2 regions of the Hydrogenophaga pseudoflava genome follow, and region 2 is predicted to be linked to the other one. Evidence: riboswitches for the same ligand, from Rfam matches in the RefSeq annotation. Region 2 holds a riboswitch; the other holds the start of a gene.
The links. A riboswitch is a leader RNA that binds a small molecule or an ion and turns the genes downstream of it on or off. The one in region 2 is predicted to bind cobalamin.
Positions count from the first base shown of each region.

Region 1: linked by a shared signal. The riboswitch ahead of HPF_RS10085 (TonB-dependent receptor domain-containing protein) and the one ahead of HPF_RS17765 (energy-coupling factor ABC transporter permease) in region 2 are both predicted to bind cobalamin.

Region 1 is NZ_CP037867.1:2,069,575-2,076,473, forward strand. Features, by position in the region: gene HPF_RS10055 (adenylate/guanylate cyclase domain-containing protein) at 1-1,463, opposite strand, end outside; gene HPF_RS10060 (SWIB/MDM2 domain-containing protein) at 1,625-2,062, opposite strand; gene rraA (ribonuclease E activity regulator RraA) at 2,318-2,830, shown strand; gene HPF_RS10070 (sulfite exporter TauE/SafE family protein) at 2,837-3,652, opposite strand; RNA gene ssrS (6S RNA) at 3,723-3,903, opposite strand; gene HPF_RS10075 (cell division protein ZapA) at 3,973-4,350, opposite strand; gene HPF_RS10080 (hypothetical protein) at 4,347-4,577, opposite strand; cobalamin riboswitch at 4,628-4,879, shown strand; gene HPF_RS10085 (TonB-dependent receptor domain-containing protein) at 4,959-6,785, shown strand; gene HPF_RS10090 (cobyrinic acid a,c-diamide synthase CobB) at 6,794-6,899, shown strand, end outside.
Region 2 is NZ_CP037867.1:3,690,117-3,697,015, forward strand. Features, by position in the region: gene cbiE (precorrin-6y C5,15-methyltransferase (decarboxylating) subunit CbiE) at 1-668, opposite strand, end outside; gene HPF_RS17745 (cobalt-precorrin-5B (C(1))-methyltransferase) at 665-1,864, opposite strand; gene HPF_RS17750 (precorrin-8X methylmutase) at 1,865-2,545, opposite strand; gene HPF_RS17755 (sirohydrochlorin chelatase) at 2,542-3,432, opposite strand; gene cobM (precorrin-4 C(11)-methyltransferase) at 3,429-4,211, opposite strand; gene HPF_RS17765 (energy-coupling factor ABC transporter permease) at 4,225-4,902, opposite strand; cobalamin riboswitch at 5,139-5,379, opposite strand; gene HPF_RS17770 (VF530 family protein) at 5,754-6,038, opposite strand; gene modA (molybdate ABC transporter substrate-binding protein) at 6,133-6,888, shown strand; gene modB (molybdate ABC transporter permease subunit) at 6,890-6,899, shown strand, end outside.

The DNA of each region.
Region 1 (6,899 bases), 1.6 Mb from region 2:
ATGATCGACTCCGCGGCGGTGCCCCACATGGTGGACCAGACGCTTCGGTAGAGCCAAGCCATCGGGTCGTTGGGGTTGGCGTTCGTAGCCTCCAGCAGAAGATGGTTCGACCCATCAACGTCTTTGCCCAAGTGGCACATGGCGTGCCCCTTGACGGCCAGTGCCAAGGCGCTTTCAGGGACCATGTCCAGCGCGCGGTCGGCTATACCAATCGCGTGCTGGAACGATGCGTGAGGGTCCGCAGCCATGCCCTGCACCACCTGCATGATGTGCCACTTGGCCAGCCATGCCCAGGGTGCCACCGAGCGCTTGTGCCGGTCCACCAGGGCCTCCAGCAGCTGCTGGCTGCGCTCCAGATCCCGGCGGGTGGATCGGTGCATCAGGTTGATGGCACCCAGCATCAGAGCGCTGCTGTCCAGTCGGGGCAGGGCCTGTGTGAGGGTTCGTTGCACCTCCGAGTGCAGCAGCTGGTCGGCGCAGGTCGACGCCAGTGCGTTGATCAGCTCGCTCTCTTGCTGGACCACGTCCATCACGTCACCCGTGAGTCGGTCGGCCCAGATCACCTCGTTGTGCCGGGTGTCGCTCAACTGAGCCGTCACCAGCACGCGGTCGCCCAGCGAGACGTAGCTGCCGGACAGCACGAAGTGGGCGTCCAGTTGCTCGCTCGCGGTCTGGTTGACGTCGTCCCGGCCTCTGAGCACGGCGGTTGACAGCCGCGAGATGACGCGCAGGTGCTGGCTGCGGGAAAGCTGGACGATGACGCCGTCCGCCAGCAGGTCTCCGATCACAAAGTGCTCGGGCGCATTGCTCCGCGACACAAAAGGCAGTACGGCGATGGTGGCCCTGAAGTCCTCCGGCCTGGCGGCAGGGGCGGGCGGTTTGAGGGTGACACCTGTTCCTGAGGGCGGGGAGAGCGTCCAGGTCCTGACGGGCTCCGGCCAGTGCTTGAGGTAGCACTCGCCCATGTCCTCCATGTCACCGTCGACACCGTCCACCAGGGTGTCGTGCACATTGGCCGTGATGACAGTTTCCCCGGGGCCTGCGAGCCCCGCCACGCGGGCGGCCAGGTTGACTCCATGGCCGAACACGTCGTGGTCGTCGATGTACAGGTGGGTGGCGTTCAGCCCTGCGCGGAGCCAGAACTTGTTTTCGTCATCGCGCCGGCGATTGGCGTCGTCGAAATAGCGGTGCAGGCGCAGGGTGGCCTTGACAGCCTGGGACGGTTCGTCGAACTCCACCAGGATGCCATCGCCCAGGCTTTTGACCAGGCGACCGCCATGTCTTGGCAGAACCTCTTCGCGGGCGTGCTGGAGAAACCCGTGCCACTGGTGGACCACGGACGCTTCGTTCGATGCCATCAGCCTCACGGATTCCACCAGGTCCATCACCAGCACCACCTTGTTCTGCATCAGCGGCAGAGGCGGCACCTCATGAGACGGAGCCGAATCGCCGTGAGAGCCCATGGTGCTGGGGTGCGGCTGGCTTGTCATACCTCGAAAAGGGGAAGTGCTGTTTCAGTTTCTCACATCTGAAAGAGCCGGGTACGGACCGGCCAGGGTCAAAAAAAAGAGCCGGCAGCGCCGGCTCTCCGTGCAAGGAGCACCTGGGCCCCTTTGCGTCCTGATCACTTCAGGTGTTCGTTGATCATCTTGGTCATTTCGAACATCGAGGCCTGGGCCTTCTTGAAGATCTCCTTCAGCTTGGCGTCAGCGTTGATCATGCGCTTGTTGACAGCGTCCTGCAGCTTGTTCTTTTTGATGTATTCCCAGACCTTCTTGGTCACTTCCGTGCGGGGCAGCGGGCTGTTGCCGACGATGGCGGCCAGTGCGGCGCTGGGGGTCATGGCCTTCATGAAGGCTGCGTTGGGGGTGCGCTTCTTGGCTGGTGCGGCCTTCTTTGCAGGAGCGGCGGCCTTCTTCGCGGGTGCAGCCTTCTTTGCAGGAGCGGCGGCCTTCTTCGCAGGAGCGGCGGCCTTCTTCGCGGGTGCAGCCTTCTTTGCAGGAGCGGCGGCCTTCTTGGCCGGAGCGGCCTTCTTCGCAGGAGCTTTCTTTGCAGTTGCCATGTTGAGGATTCCTTCTAGAAGTGGTTTGACGCCAGAGGAGAACGCGCTCTCTCACTGGTGACTCGCATGCTAATGGAGATGCATGGTCCTTCCAAGGTGGAGGTGCGGTATTTTTGTGCTGCGCAAGAGGGAAAATGGGGTTTTTTGGCCCCGAAAACAACACTGCGCCCGGTATTGCATGCCGCACCCCAACCAGCGACAAAGAGCGTGCTCCAATTTCGGCTCCGAAAAACCTGTTTTCGAGAGTGGCTCACCATGACTTCTTCCATCGATTTTTCGACCTGCGATCTGTGCGACGAACACAAGGGCGACGTCAGCGGCGCCTTCCGTGTGCTGCCGCCGGTGTTCCGTGACTTTGGTGCCCATCGCCGCTTCGCCGGACCGGTCGTGACCGTGCAGTGCCTGGATGACAACAGCCAGGTGAAGGCCCTCGTCGAAGGACCGGGAGATGGGCGTGTGCTGGTGGTCGACGGCGGGGCTTCGCTGCGGCGCGCCTTGCTGGGCGGCAACCTGGGTGCCGCCGCCGCGCGCAACGGGTGGACCGGCGTGGTGGTGGACGGGTGCGTCCGCGACGTGGCCGAACTGGCGGTGTGCGAGACCGGCATTCGCGCGCTGGCCTCGATGCCGCTGCCGACCGAGCGGCGCAACCAGGGGCTGCGCGACGTGGCGGTGAAGATTCAGGGCGTCACCGTGCGTCCGGGTGAATGGCTGTACGCCGACGAGGATGGCACCGTGATTGCCGACCGGCCATTGCACCGTGGCGTCTGACGGGCTTCAGGCCGTCAGACCCTTGTAGAGCATGTACGCCGAGAGCACGTAGAGAATCAGCGCGAAGGCCCGCTTGAGCGACTTCACCGGCAGCGCGTGTGCGGCCTTCACACCGAGCGGCGCCATCAGCACGCTGGTCATGGCGATCACCGTTAGTGCCGGCAGGTACACGTAGCCCAGCGAACCCGCCGGAAGGTCGGCCACACCCTGGCCCGAGATGACGTACCCGGCGGCGTTCGCCAGTGCGATGGGAAAACCGAGCGCTGCGCTGGTGGCAACGGCATTGTGGATGGCAACGTTGCACCAGGTCATGAACGGGACGCTGACGAAGCCGCCCCCGGCACCCACCAGTCCCGACAGAAAACCGATCACCCCCCCGGCACCCAGCTGGCCGGCCGTTCCCGGCAAGGTGCGCGAGGCCTGCGGCTTCTTGTCCAGCAGCATCTGGGTGGCGGAGAAGCCCACAAACAGCGCGAACAGCAAGGCCAGAGCCCCGCCCTTGAGGACCGCAAAGACCCCGAGGCTCGCGACCGCGGCACCGATAACGATGCCCGGTGCGAGACGCCGCACGATGTCCCACCGCACGGCGCCGCGCTTGTGGTGCGCGCGAACGCTGGAGATCGAGGTGAAGATGATGGTGGCCATGGAGGTGGCGATGGCCATCTTCACCGCCAGGCCGGGCGCGACGCCACGGTGGGCGAGGATGGCGCTGATGAACGGCACCATGATCATGCCGCCGCCGATGCCCAGCAGGCCGGCCAGAAACCCGGTGAACACCCCCAGAAGGGCCAGTTCGACGATCAGCAGGGGTTCAAGGCTCATGGGCGGAAATCCGGAGGGCAGAAAAGAGTGCGGCCCCAGGAAACATCCGTGGGGCCGCAGCGAAGGGAATTAGGTGTCTGCAAGTGCCACCGGACCGTCATCCTGAACCGGGGGTTCAGGTGGGCGAGGGCAACGGGGCTTCGGGTTCATCTGACGCGAGACGCTCACACCAGCCACGTTATGTACCAAGCCCGGGCTCATGGAGCATTGGTTCAAGGAAATATAAAGCCCGGCACGCACTGCAGACAGGGCAAATTGTAGAGGCTGGCGGCCCTATGGATGGGCTCGCCCGTCGGAAAAGTTGAGGGCCGGTTCCTGATTCAGATCAACTGGCCGTCACTGCCCAGCGCCTGGTCGAGGCGCCGCACCAGTTCCTCCGCGCGCGCCAGCGCAGCAGCGTCGGGCAACTCGCCCTGGGGAGTGGAGCCCGGCAAGGGTGTCGGCTCTGGAGGGAGAAAGGACGAGGAAGAAAACCCCTCGGCTTCCTTCTGGGACAGTTCGAACGCCAGGTTGAGGGATGCGAGCACGGCGATGCGGTCGCGGGCCTTGACCTTGCCGGCGTCCCGGATGCGGCACATGGCGGTGTCCACACGCTCCACGGCGTCCAGCAGAGATTGCTCGCCCCCCGCCGGACAGGCCAGCAGATAGCTCTGGCCCATGATCTGAACCTCGATCTGCTTGGAGGCCGGCTTGTTCATTCGGAGTCCTTGTGGGAGGGGGGCTCGATTCCAACCGGCAACCGGTCCAGCAGCGCGTCGATGCGGGAACGCGCAGCGTTCAGACGCGACTTGATGGAGTCACGTTCTGCCTTGAGCGAGGCCACCTGCTCCATCAGCAGGGCGTTGGTGCGCTGCAGTTCTTCATGGCGAAGGAGCAGGCGTTCCACGCGCTCGGCGATCAGGTCAATTTGCTTGGGATCGGCCATGGTGACAACTGGTAAGACACTCATTGTAGGGTTGCCGCAAGGAGCACGGGCTTACAATGGATTCCGTTGGTGCTCGCGGTGTGGTTCACATGCCGCAGTTCAACGGGAAGCAGGAGGGGAAGTCCACGCCGACCGACCTAACCTGCGCTGCCCCCGCAACGGTAAGCAGACGGGATGCGGGCTTTCGCCCGGTCCCTGCCTTCACCCCACAGCCACTGGACAACCGGTTTCGACCGGCGCTCCGGGAAGGCGGTGGAGGTCGTTCTGCCAGCCCGGATACCGGCCAACACGGTGGTGACGTGTCCTGAATCAGGTCCGTTGCCGTGACGCCCATGCGCTGTCGGGGAAGACGGCGAGGGCAACCATCGTTTGTTTTCATTCATGTCTTTCCTTTCTGCTCCGGTGCGCCTGGCCGCGCTGCCCCTGGCATGCGCCATCGCTTTCCCTGTTCTCGCACAGTCCTCCCTGCCTACCGTCGTGGTGTCTGCGACCCGGTCCGAGCTGCCCGTCACAGATGTGGTGGCGGATGTGACCCTGGTCGACCGCGGCGCCATTGACCGCCTGGGTGCCGCGTCGGTCTCCGACGTGCTGGAGCGTCTGCCGGGCATGACCGTCAACCGCAACGGCGGTCCCGCGTCCACCACGGGTGTGTATGTGCGAGGCGCCGAGGGCCGCTTCACGGCGGTGTTCGTCGACGGCGTGCGCATCGACTCCCAATCCACGGGCGGGGCCACCTGGAATGCGATCCCGTTGTCCCAGGTAGACCGCATCGAGGTGCTGCGCGGGCCGGCGGCTGCGGTGTATGGCTCGGATGCGATGGCTGGTGTCGTGCAGATCTTCACGCGGCACGGGGAGAAGGGTTTCTTCCCTTCGCTGCGCATCGGCGTGGGGTCGAACAGCACCTACGAACTGAACGCCGCGCTGCGCGGTGGCGATGGTGTGGTCGACTACGCCTTCGGTCTGGGCACCGAACGCAGCGATGGTTTCAACGCCAAGCCCTCCGGCAACCCCGACCGCGACGGGTACCGCAACGAGTCGTTCTCAGGTCGACTGGGATGGAAGCTTTCCGAGGGGCAGAAGCTGGAGGCCACGCTGCTGGACAACCGCCAGAAGGCCGGCTACGACGGTTTCATGCCGGGGCAGGACGACCAGGCCAGGCAGCGGCTGCAGACTGTGGGCATGAACTGGAACAGCCGCTGGAGCGAGGTGTGGAGCACCCGCGTGGGGGTCAGCCGCGGAACCGACCGCTACGAGACTGCCCCCTCGACCTACCTGACGGACACCACGGTGGACAGCTGGCTGCTGCGCAACGAGATGCGCGTGGGGCCGGGCCAGCTCACGGTGGACCTGGAGCGGCGGGAGGACCAGCTGGAGAACGTCAGCACCACGCCGGTCGACACCCAGCGGCATCAGAACGCCCTTGCGCTGGGTTACGGCCTGCGTGCCGGTGAACACACGCTGCAGCTCAACGCCCGCCGCGACGACGACAGCGAATTCGGTGCCCACACCACCGGCTCGCTGGCCTATGGCTACGCGTTGTCCAGAACCTTGCAGCTCACCGGCTCGGTGGGCACGGCCTTCCGCGCCCCCACGCTGTTCCAGCGCTTCAGCATCTACGGCACGCCCGACCTCAAGGCCGAAACCGCGCGCAACATGGAAGCGGGGCTGCGCTGGCAGGAGGCTGCGAGCCGCGCCTCCGTGGTGGTCTACCGCAATCGCGTCAAAGACCTGATCGACTACCTGGCCGGCCCGGGCAGCTGTGTCAACGGCGTGGGCGACTACGCCGGCTGTTACGGCAACACCGGCCGTGCCACCTACACCGGCGTGACGCTGGCCGGCGGCACGACACTGGGCGAGGTGGCCCTGGGCGCTTCGCTGGACCTGATGCGCCCGAAGAACGCCGAAACCGGCAAGCTGCTGGCGCGCCGCGCCGAAACGCAGGCCACGCTGACGGCGGACGTGCCGGTGGGGGGCTGGCGCCTGGGCAGTGAGGTCCAGCACCTGGGCAAGCGCTACGACGACGAAGCCAACACGAAACCTTTGCCTGCCCACACGCTGCTGAACCTGACGGCCAGCACCGACATCGCGCGTGACTGGCGGCTGCTGGCGCGTGTGGACAACGTCACCGACAAGGACTACGAGTCGGTGCTGGGCTACGCAACGGCCGGTCGCAGCTTCTACCTGGGTCTGAGCTGGTCGCCCCGCTGAGGTTCACGATGGATCGCGCCGCCGTCTGTCCCGCCTTGCTGATCGCTGCGCCGGCCTCCGGCCAGGGCAAGACCACGGTCACCGCGGCGCTGGCGCGGTTGCACGCGCGGGCCG
Region 2 (6,899 bases):
AAGCGCATGCGGGCCGCTTCCGCCGGGCTGAGTTGCGCATGCACCCGCTCGCCGGGCTGCAGCAGGTGTTCGGCCACGGCCATGTGGAAGTCGCTGCCCAGGCCTTCGGCCAGCAGCAGACGGGCGATGCGGTCGGGGCTGTTCGCCGGGCTGGTCAGCAGCAGCAGGCGCTGCTCGGCGCGCAGGGCCTGGGCCAGCGCGTACAGACCGTGCGTGGGCGGGGCGCCGCGCTGCCACTCGCCGGCATCGGCGGCGTGCACGGAGACGATGCGCGCGTCCTGCCAGGCCAGGCCCACGCGGGCGCAGGCCAGTTGCAGAGTGGAGAGGTTGGGCAGGATCTCCAGCGCCTCCAGGCACAGGTGCTGGGCCAGGTAGGGCGCGATGCCGTGGCACAGCGGGTCGCCGGTGGCCAGCACCACGCAGGCCTGGTGGGCCTCGCGCGCGGCGCGCACCCAGCCGGGAACCGCCTTCAGCTGGCCGGTCAGGTCGTGGGTGACGGCGCCGGCCTTGAACGTGCGCCGGAACAGCGCCAGCGTGCGCGCGCCGCCGATCACCACGTCGGCCGCGCGCAGGTGGGCCAGTGCGGTGGCGCCGAGGCTGGCCACGCCGTCGTCGAGCACGCCGATCACGCGGCAGCGGTTGGGATCGTGGGAGGGAAGGTCGTTCATTCGGTGTCGAAGTCGGTGTGGTGGGTGTGGCCGATGCCGGTGCGGCCGGCGGTGGCGGGGCGGGGCCGTGCCTCGGCGGGGGCCGAGCGCACATCGGCCACCGGCTGGCCGCTGAAGTCGCACACCAGCACGCGCAGCGCGAAGGCGTGGCCGTAGCGTTCGGGGGCGGTCAGGGTGTCGATGGCGCGCTGCGCCAGCGCTTCGTGGAAGGCCGGGCCCAGGCCTCGCTCGACCATCAGCTCGGCGCCGAAGCGCGCGGTTTCGGCGGCGGCGATGGCGGCGCAGTCCTCGGCCGTGGCGCCGATCTGGCGGGCGATCTCGGCCACCAGGTCGGTGTCCACCATGTTGCGGTTGGCGTGGGTGATGGTCTCGCCCTGGGCGATCTTGGTCAGCTTGCCCACCATCACGCCCAGCACCACCTCGGGCAGGCCCTGGGCCACCACCTCGTCGAGCGCGTAGCGCAGGAAGTCGCCCATCTGCACGAAGCAGGCGGCGGGCAGGCCGGGCCGCTCTGCGCGCAGCGTCTGCATGGCGAAGGTCTCGGTGCGGCCGCCGGTGGTCAGCGCCACCACGCCGTGGTCCAGTGTGGCCGCCACCTGGATGCCCTGCACCACGCTGGCCCGCCAGGCGGCGGTGGAATAGGGTTTGACGATGCCGGTGGTGCCCAGGATGCTGATGCCGCCCAGGATGCCCAGCCGCGCGTTGGTGGTCTTCTTCGCCATCTCCTGGCCGCCGGGCACGCTCACCGTGACTTCCAGCCCGTGCTGCGCGAGCAGCCGCGGCGCGGCCTCGTGCAGGTTGTCGGCGATGTTCTGGCGCGGCACCGGGTTGATCGCCGGTCCGCCCACCGCCAGCCCCAGGCCGGGCAGCGTCACCGTGCCCACGCCGTCGCCGGCCACGAAGCTGATCTCGCCCGCTTGGCCGGGCAGCAGCCGCAGGTCCACCGTGAGGTGGGCGCCGTCGGTGCAGTCCGGGTCGTCGCCCGCGAACTTCACCACCATGGCGTGGGCGCTGTGCGCATCGCAGCGCCCGTCGCGCACGGCAAAGCGCACGCGCTGGCCATTGGGCAGCAGGCTCTCCATGGCGTCCGGCACCTGCCCGGTTTCCAGCCCCTGTGCGGCGGCCCGGGCGGCCGCGGCCGCACAGGCACCGGTAGTGAAACCGGTGCGGGTGCCGCGCGGGGTGGTGCTTTCCATTCAGGCGCCCTCGGCGCGTTGCTGCGCCTCGGCCAGCGCCAGCAGCGCGTGCAGGGCGGCGACCACCAGGGTGGAGCCGCCCTTGCGACCGCGGATGACGATCCAGGGCACGTCGGTGATCTGCGCCATCAGGTCTTTCGACTCCGCGGCCGACACGAAGCCCACCGGCATGCCGACCACCAGGGCCGGGCGCACGCCGTCCTCCACGATCAGCCGCACGAGTTCGATCAGCGCGGTGGGCGCGTTGCCGATGCCGACGACGGCGCCCTGCAGCAGGCCCAGGCGGTGTGCCTTGCGCATGGCCTGCACGGCGCGGGTGGTGTTCTGTGCCTGCGCCTGCGCAATCACGTCGGCGTCGCTGATGAACTGGTGCGTGGCCATGCCGAAGTGCGCCAGGCGCGGCCGCGACAGGCCCGAGCAGATCATCTCCACATCGGCCACCACGGGGGTGCCGCCGCGCAGCATCGCGGCCACGCCCGCACGCACCGCGTCGGGGTGGAAGTCGGTCAGGCCGTTGAACTCGAAGTCGGCGTTGGCGTGGATCATGCGGCGCACGATCGGCCACTGCTCGGCCGAGTAGCCGTGCGGCCCGGCCTCGGCGTCGATGATGGCGAAACTGTCGTGCTCGATGGCCTGGCCGGCGGCGGTGAGCTGCTCGGTGACGGTGTTGACCGTGCTCATGCTGGCTGCGCCTGTGCGGTGTGCGGATGCACATGCACAGGGGCGTGCGTGTGCTCGTGCGAGTGCCCATGGCCCAGGTCGTGCGCGATCTCGCGGTAGCTGCAGCCGTCGCAAGGCATCCGGCTGTCGGGCACGCCGGCCAGCAGGTCGTGCACGCGCTGCTCCACCAGTTCGAAGATTTCCTTCTCGAAGCCGAAGTGCGTGCCGCAGGCGAAACGGATCTGCGCGTACTGCGCGCGCAGGTGGTCCACCTGGCGGTGGATGCGCTGCATCAGCGTGCCGGTGTAGAGGTAGTAGGGCAGCACCACGATCTGACGCAGGCCGATCAGCGCCTGGCGCTGCACCACGCGCTCCAGCCGCGGCCAGGTGATGCCGGTGAAGGCCAGGTCCACCAGCTCGTGGTCGCTGTCCTCCTGCAGCCAGCGCGCCATCTTGGCCATGTCGCCGTTGGCACCGCGGTCCGACGAGCCCCGGCCCAGCAGCACCACACCGGTGGTGGTGGGGTCGGGCATGTCCAGCATGGCCATAGCCTGGCGCAGGCGGCGCTTGAGGATGGCGAGGATGGGGTCGCAGGCGCTCAGGTGCGGGCCGTAGAGGAACTCGACGCCGGGTGCGTGCTCGCGGGCGTGCTCGATGGCTTCGGGAATTTCCATCTTGGCATGGCCGGCGGCGTTCAGGATCAGCGGCAGCACCAGCACGCGGCGCGACGACTGCGCCGCGGCCAGCAGGCCGTCGTGCAGCGAGGGCGCGGCGAATTCGATGAAGCAGACCTCGATGCGCCAGGCCGGTTGGCGGGCGCGCCACTGGTCGACGAAGTCGCGGATTTCCTGGTTGCCGGAGTCCTCGCGCGAGCCGTGGCCCACCAGCAGGATCGTGGTGTCGTTCATGTCGTGGCTTTCCTGAAGCGGTGTGTGAAGCCCGGGTCGTAGAGCCGGGACCTGGTCAGCTCGGGCCAGTGGCGCGCGCCCAGCGTGGGGCTGGCGATCACCATGGCCTGGCTGACGATGCCGGCGTCGCGGCACTGTTGTTTGATGGTGGCCAGCGTGCCGCGCACGATGCGCTCCTCGCCGGGCCAGCTGGCCTTGTGCACCACCAGCACCGGCGCGTCGTCGGGCCAGCCGGCCTGGCGCAGACCGGCCTCCACCTTGTGCAGCAGCGTGATGGACAGGAAGATGCACAAGGTCGTGCGGTGCGCCGCGAGCGCCGCCAGGTCCTCGCCGTCGGGCATGGGCGTGCGGCCCTCCACCCGCGTGAAGATGGTGGTCTGCGTGACCTCGGGCAGGGTGAAGCTCTCGACCGCCGCCGCCGCCGAGGCCATGGCCGAGGACACGCCCGGCACCACCGCCACCGGCGCACCGGCCGCATCCAGCGGCTGCACCAGTTCGATCAGCGTACCGTAGAGGGCCGGGTCGCCGGTCTGCAGGCGCACCACGGTGTCGCAGCGCGCCGCGTTTGCGATCAGCCAGGCCGACATCTGCTCCAGCGTCATGTCCTTGCTGTCAGCGATGACGCAGCCCGGCGGTGCCCAGCGGGTGGCCGCCTCGTTCACCAGCGACCCGGCGAACAGGATGGCCCCTGCGCGCGCGATCAGGTCGCGCCCCTTGACAGTGACCAGGTCCGGATCGCCCGGACCCGCCCCCACAAACCAGACCGTTCCGAGGCCCATGGTGTGCCCCCGGTCAGGCGGCCTGGTGCAGACGGCGCTCCACCACCGCGCTGCCCTGCAGGCCGCGCAGCGTCTTGGCCAGTGCGAGCACGGCCAGGTCGATCAGCGGCTCGGCCAGCACCACGCTCATGTAGGCGGCGCCGAAGCTGCCGATGCTCACCAGGTTCTCGGCGCCCAGGCCACGCCCGTACAGCGCCCAGAAGCCCACCCACAGCACGATGCCGCCCTGGTAAGCCAGGGACAGCTTCAGGGCCTGGCCGTAGCGCAGATCCACATAGGCCATCTGGTCGGGAATGACGCGCCGAGCCAGCGCTGCGGTGGCGAACAGCGGCACCAGCAGCGTGGTCAGGTTCATGCCGTACTGCGGCAGGTCAAAAGGTGCAAAGAACAGGCCCTGGATCAGCAGGCCGCCCGCCAGCCCGATGGCCGCGGGCGCCGCGCCGAACAGCAGCATCAGCGTGGTGCCCAGGATCAGGTGCACCTCGGACACGCCCACCGGGTGGTGCGGCAGCACCTCGAAAAAGCAGAACACCAGCGCCGTCGCCAGCAGGGCCCGCAGCAGCAGGGCTGCCGCGCCATCTGTTTTGAGCATGTCGGCAGACAGCTTGAGCGTGTAGCCGCCACAGGCGGCCGCTGTGGCGTAGCTCAGTGCGAGCTTGGCCCCGTCCACCAGACCTGGTTCGATGTGCATGAAGTGACTCCTTGGGTTGGGTGCGTTGGACACAACGCGGTTGAAAAGGCGGCAAAGACCCAAGGGGAAAGCGAGCACAGGTTCCAGCGGCGAACGGACAGCCCCCTGCGAGCGCAGGCGCAGGCGCAGGCGCTGGCACAGACTCGCAAAGCAATGCGAAGGGACGACATGAGGACACCGACAAAGACCCCTCACCGCCTTCCCCGACGGTGTTTGGGTAATGCGGCTGCGCCTGGGGCACAGCCTCCTTGTTGGCCGGTATCCGGGCTGACAGAACGTTTCCCAAAGCCTTCCCGGTGTGACCCAGTGGCGAAATTTTGAGAAATGGGGGCCTTGGCAATGCCTTGGTCCACCCGTCTGCTTACCGTTGCGGGGGCAGCGCAGGTTAGGTTCGTCCGTGTGGGACTCGCCCTCCTGCTTCCCGTTGAACTGCAATGCCTGAACAGCATCACGAGCACCAACAGCTTTTTATTCTATACCCCGAAAAACAGCTCGAGGCCTTTTGAGGGGCGACGTTGCAATCTCAGATCCCGTGCATCGGGACATAGCGCACCTGAAAGCCATTCGTCGTGGCTGACATGGGCACTCTGAATTCCAATGCTGCGATCTTGAAGCAAGGGTGCTGGGTGAGTACTGTTTCGCGGCTGAACGGAACCCTCGGGATCAGTGCCTTCACACAGGTGGGCGCAACTTGTTGGTTGCCGACGCATCGCAAGGTGAATCTCGTCTTTGGACCAGGACCGCTGAAGGTATTTGAATGACCGCCTCGTCTACCAAAGCAGTCCTGGAGCGGATACCCCCGAACCACGGCAATCGCTGCTTTGCCGCCAATGACACGGCGGCCTTGCTCCTCAGCCACCGCCCTGGAAACCTCTGACGCTACCCCGCTGCGACCGCCGCGCCTCCCGCAGCATGAACAGGTAAAGCCCCTCCACCTTCTCCCGCGCCCATGGCGTCTTGCGCAGGAACGTCAGGCTGGACTTGACGCTCGGGTCGATCGCGAAGCAGCGGATGGGGATGCGCCGCGCAAGCTCGTCCCAACCGTAGTGCGCCTCCAGTGCGCGGACCATGGCCTCGAGGGTCACGCCGTGGAGGAGGTTGCGGGGCTGTTCGGCCGGCGGTGGTGCGTCTGTCATGCCGCGATTCTGCCCGGCTGGCCACGCGCTACACTCGCTATTCCATTTTGGGATAACGATCCCCGCCACCATTCCGCTTCATACCGAGGTGCCCATGCGTCTGCTGCTCTCTGCCCTTTCCGTCCTGCTGTGCACCGCGTTCACGCACACCGCCGCCCAAGCCGCCGAAGCCCAGGTGGCCGTCGCTGCCAACTTCGCCGAGCCGATCAAGGCCATCGCCGCGGTGCTGCAGAAGACCACCGGCCACACGCTGAAGATCTCCACCGGCGCGTCGGGCGCGTTCTACACGCAGATCAAGAACGGCGCGCCGTTCGATGTGTTCCTCTCGGCCGACAACGAACGCCCCGAGATGCTGGAGAAGGACGGTCTGGCGCAGCCGGGCACGCGCTTCACCTACGCCAACGGCAAGCTGGTGCTGTGGTCGGTCAGGCCCGGCCGTGTGGACGGCCAGGGCGCGGTGCTCAAGGCGGCCGACCTGGGCAAGGTGGCTTTCGCCAACCCCAAGACCGCGCCCTACGGCGCCGCCGCGCTGCAGGTGCTGGACAAACTGGGCCTGAAGGACGCGCTGGCGCCGAAGCTGGTGCAGGGCGAGAGCATCGGCCAGACCTTCAACTTCGTGAAGACCGGCAACGCCGACGTGGGCTTTGTGGCGATGTCGCAGGTGCTGGAAGGCGGCCAACTCAAAGAAGGGTCGATGTGGGTGATTCCGCAGACCCAATACGACGCCATCCGGCAGGACGCGGTGTTGCTCAAGCGGGGAGCGAACAACGAGGCTGCGAAAGAGCTGTTCAAGCTGCTGCAGAGCCCGAACATCAAGGACCTGATCCGCAGTTACGGCTACGACCTCTGACATGTTCCTCA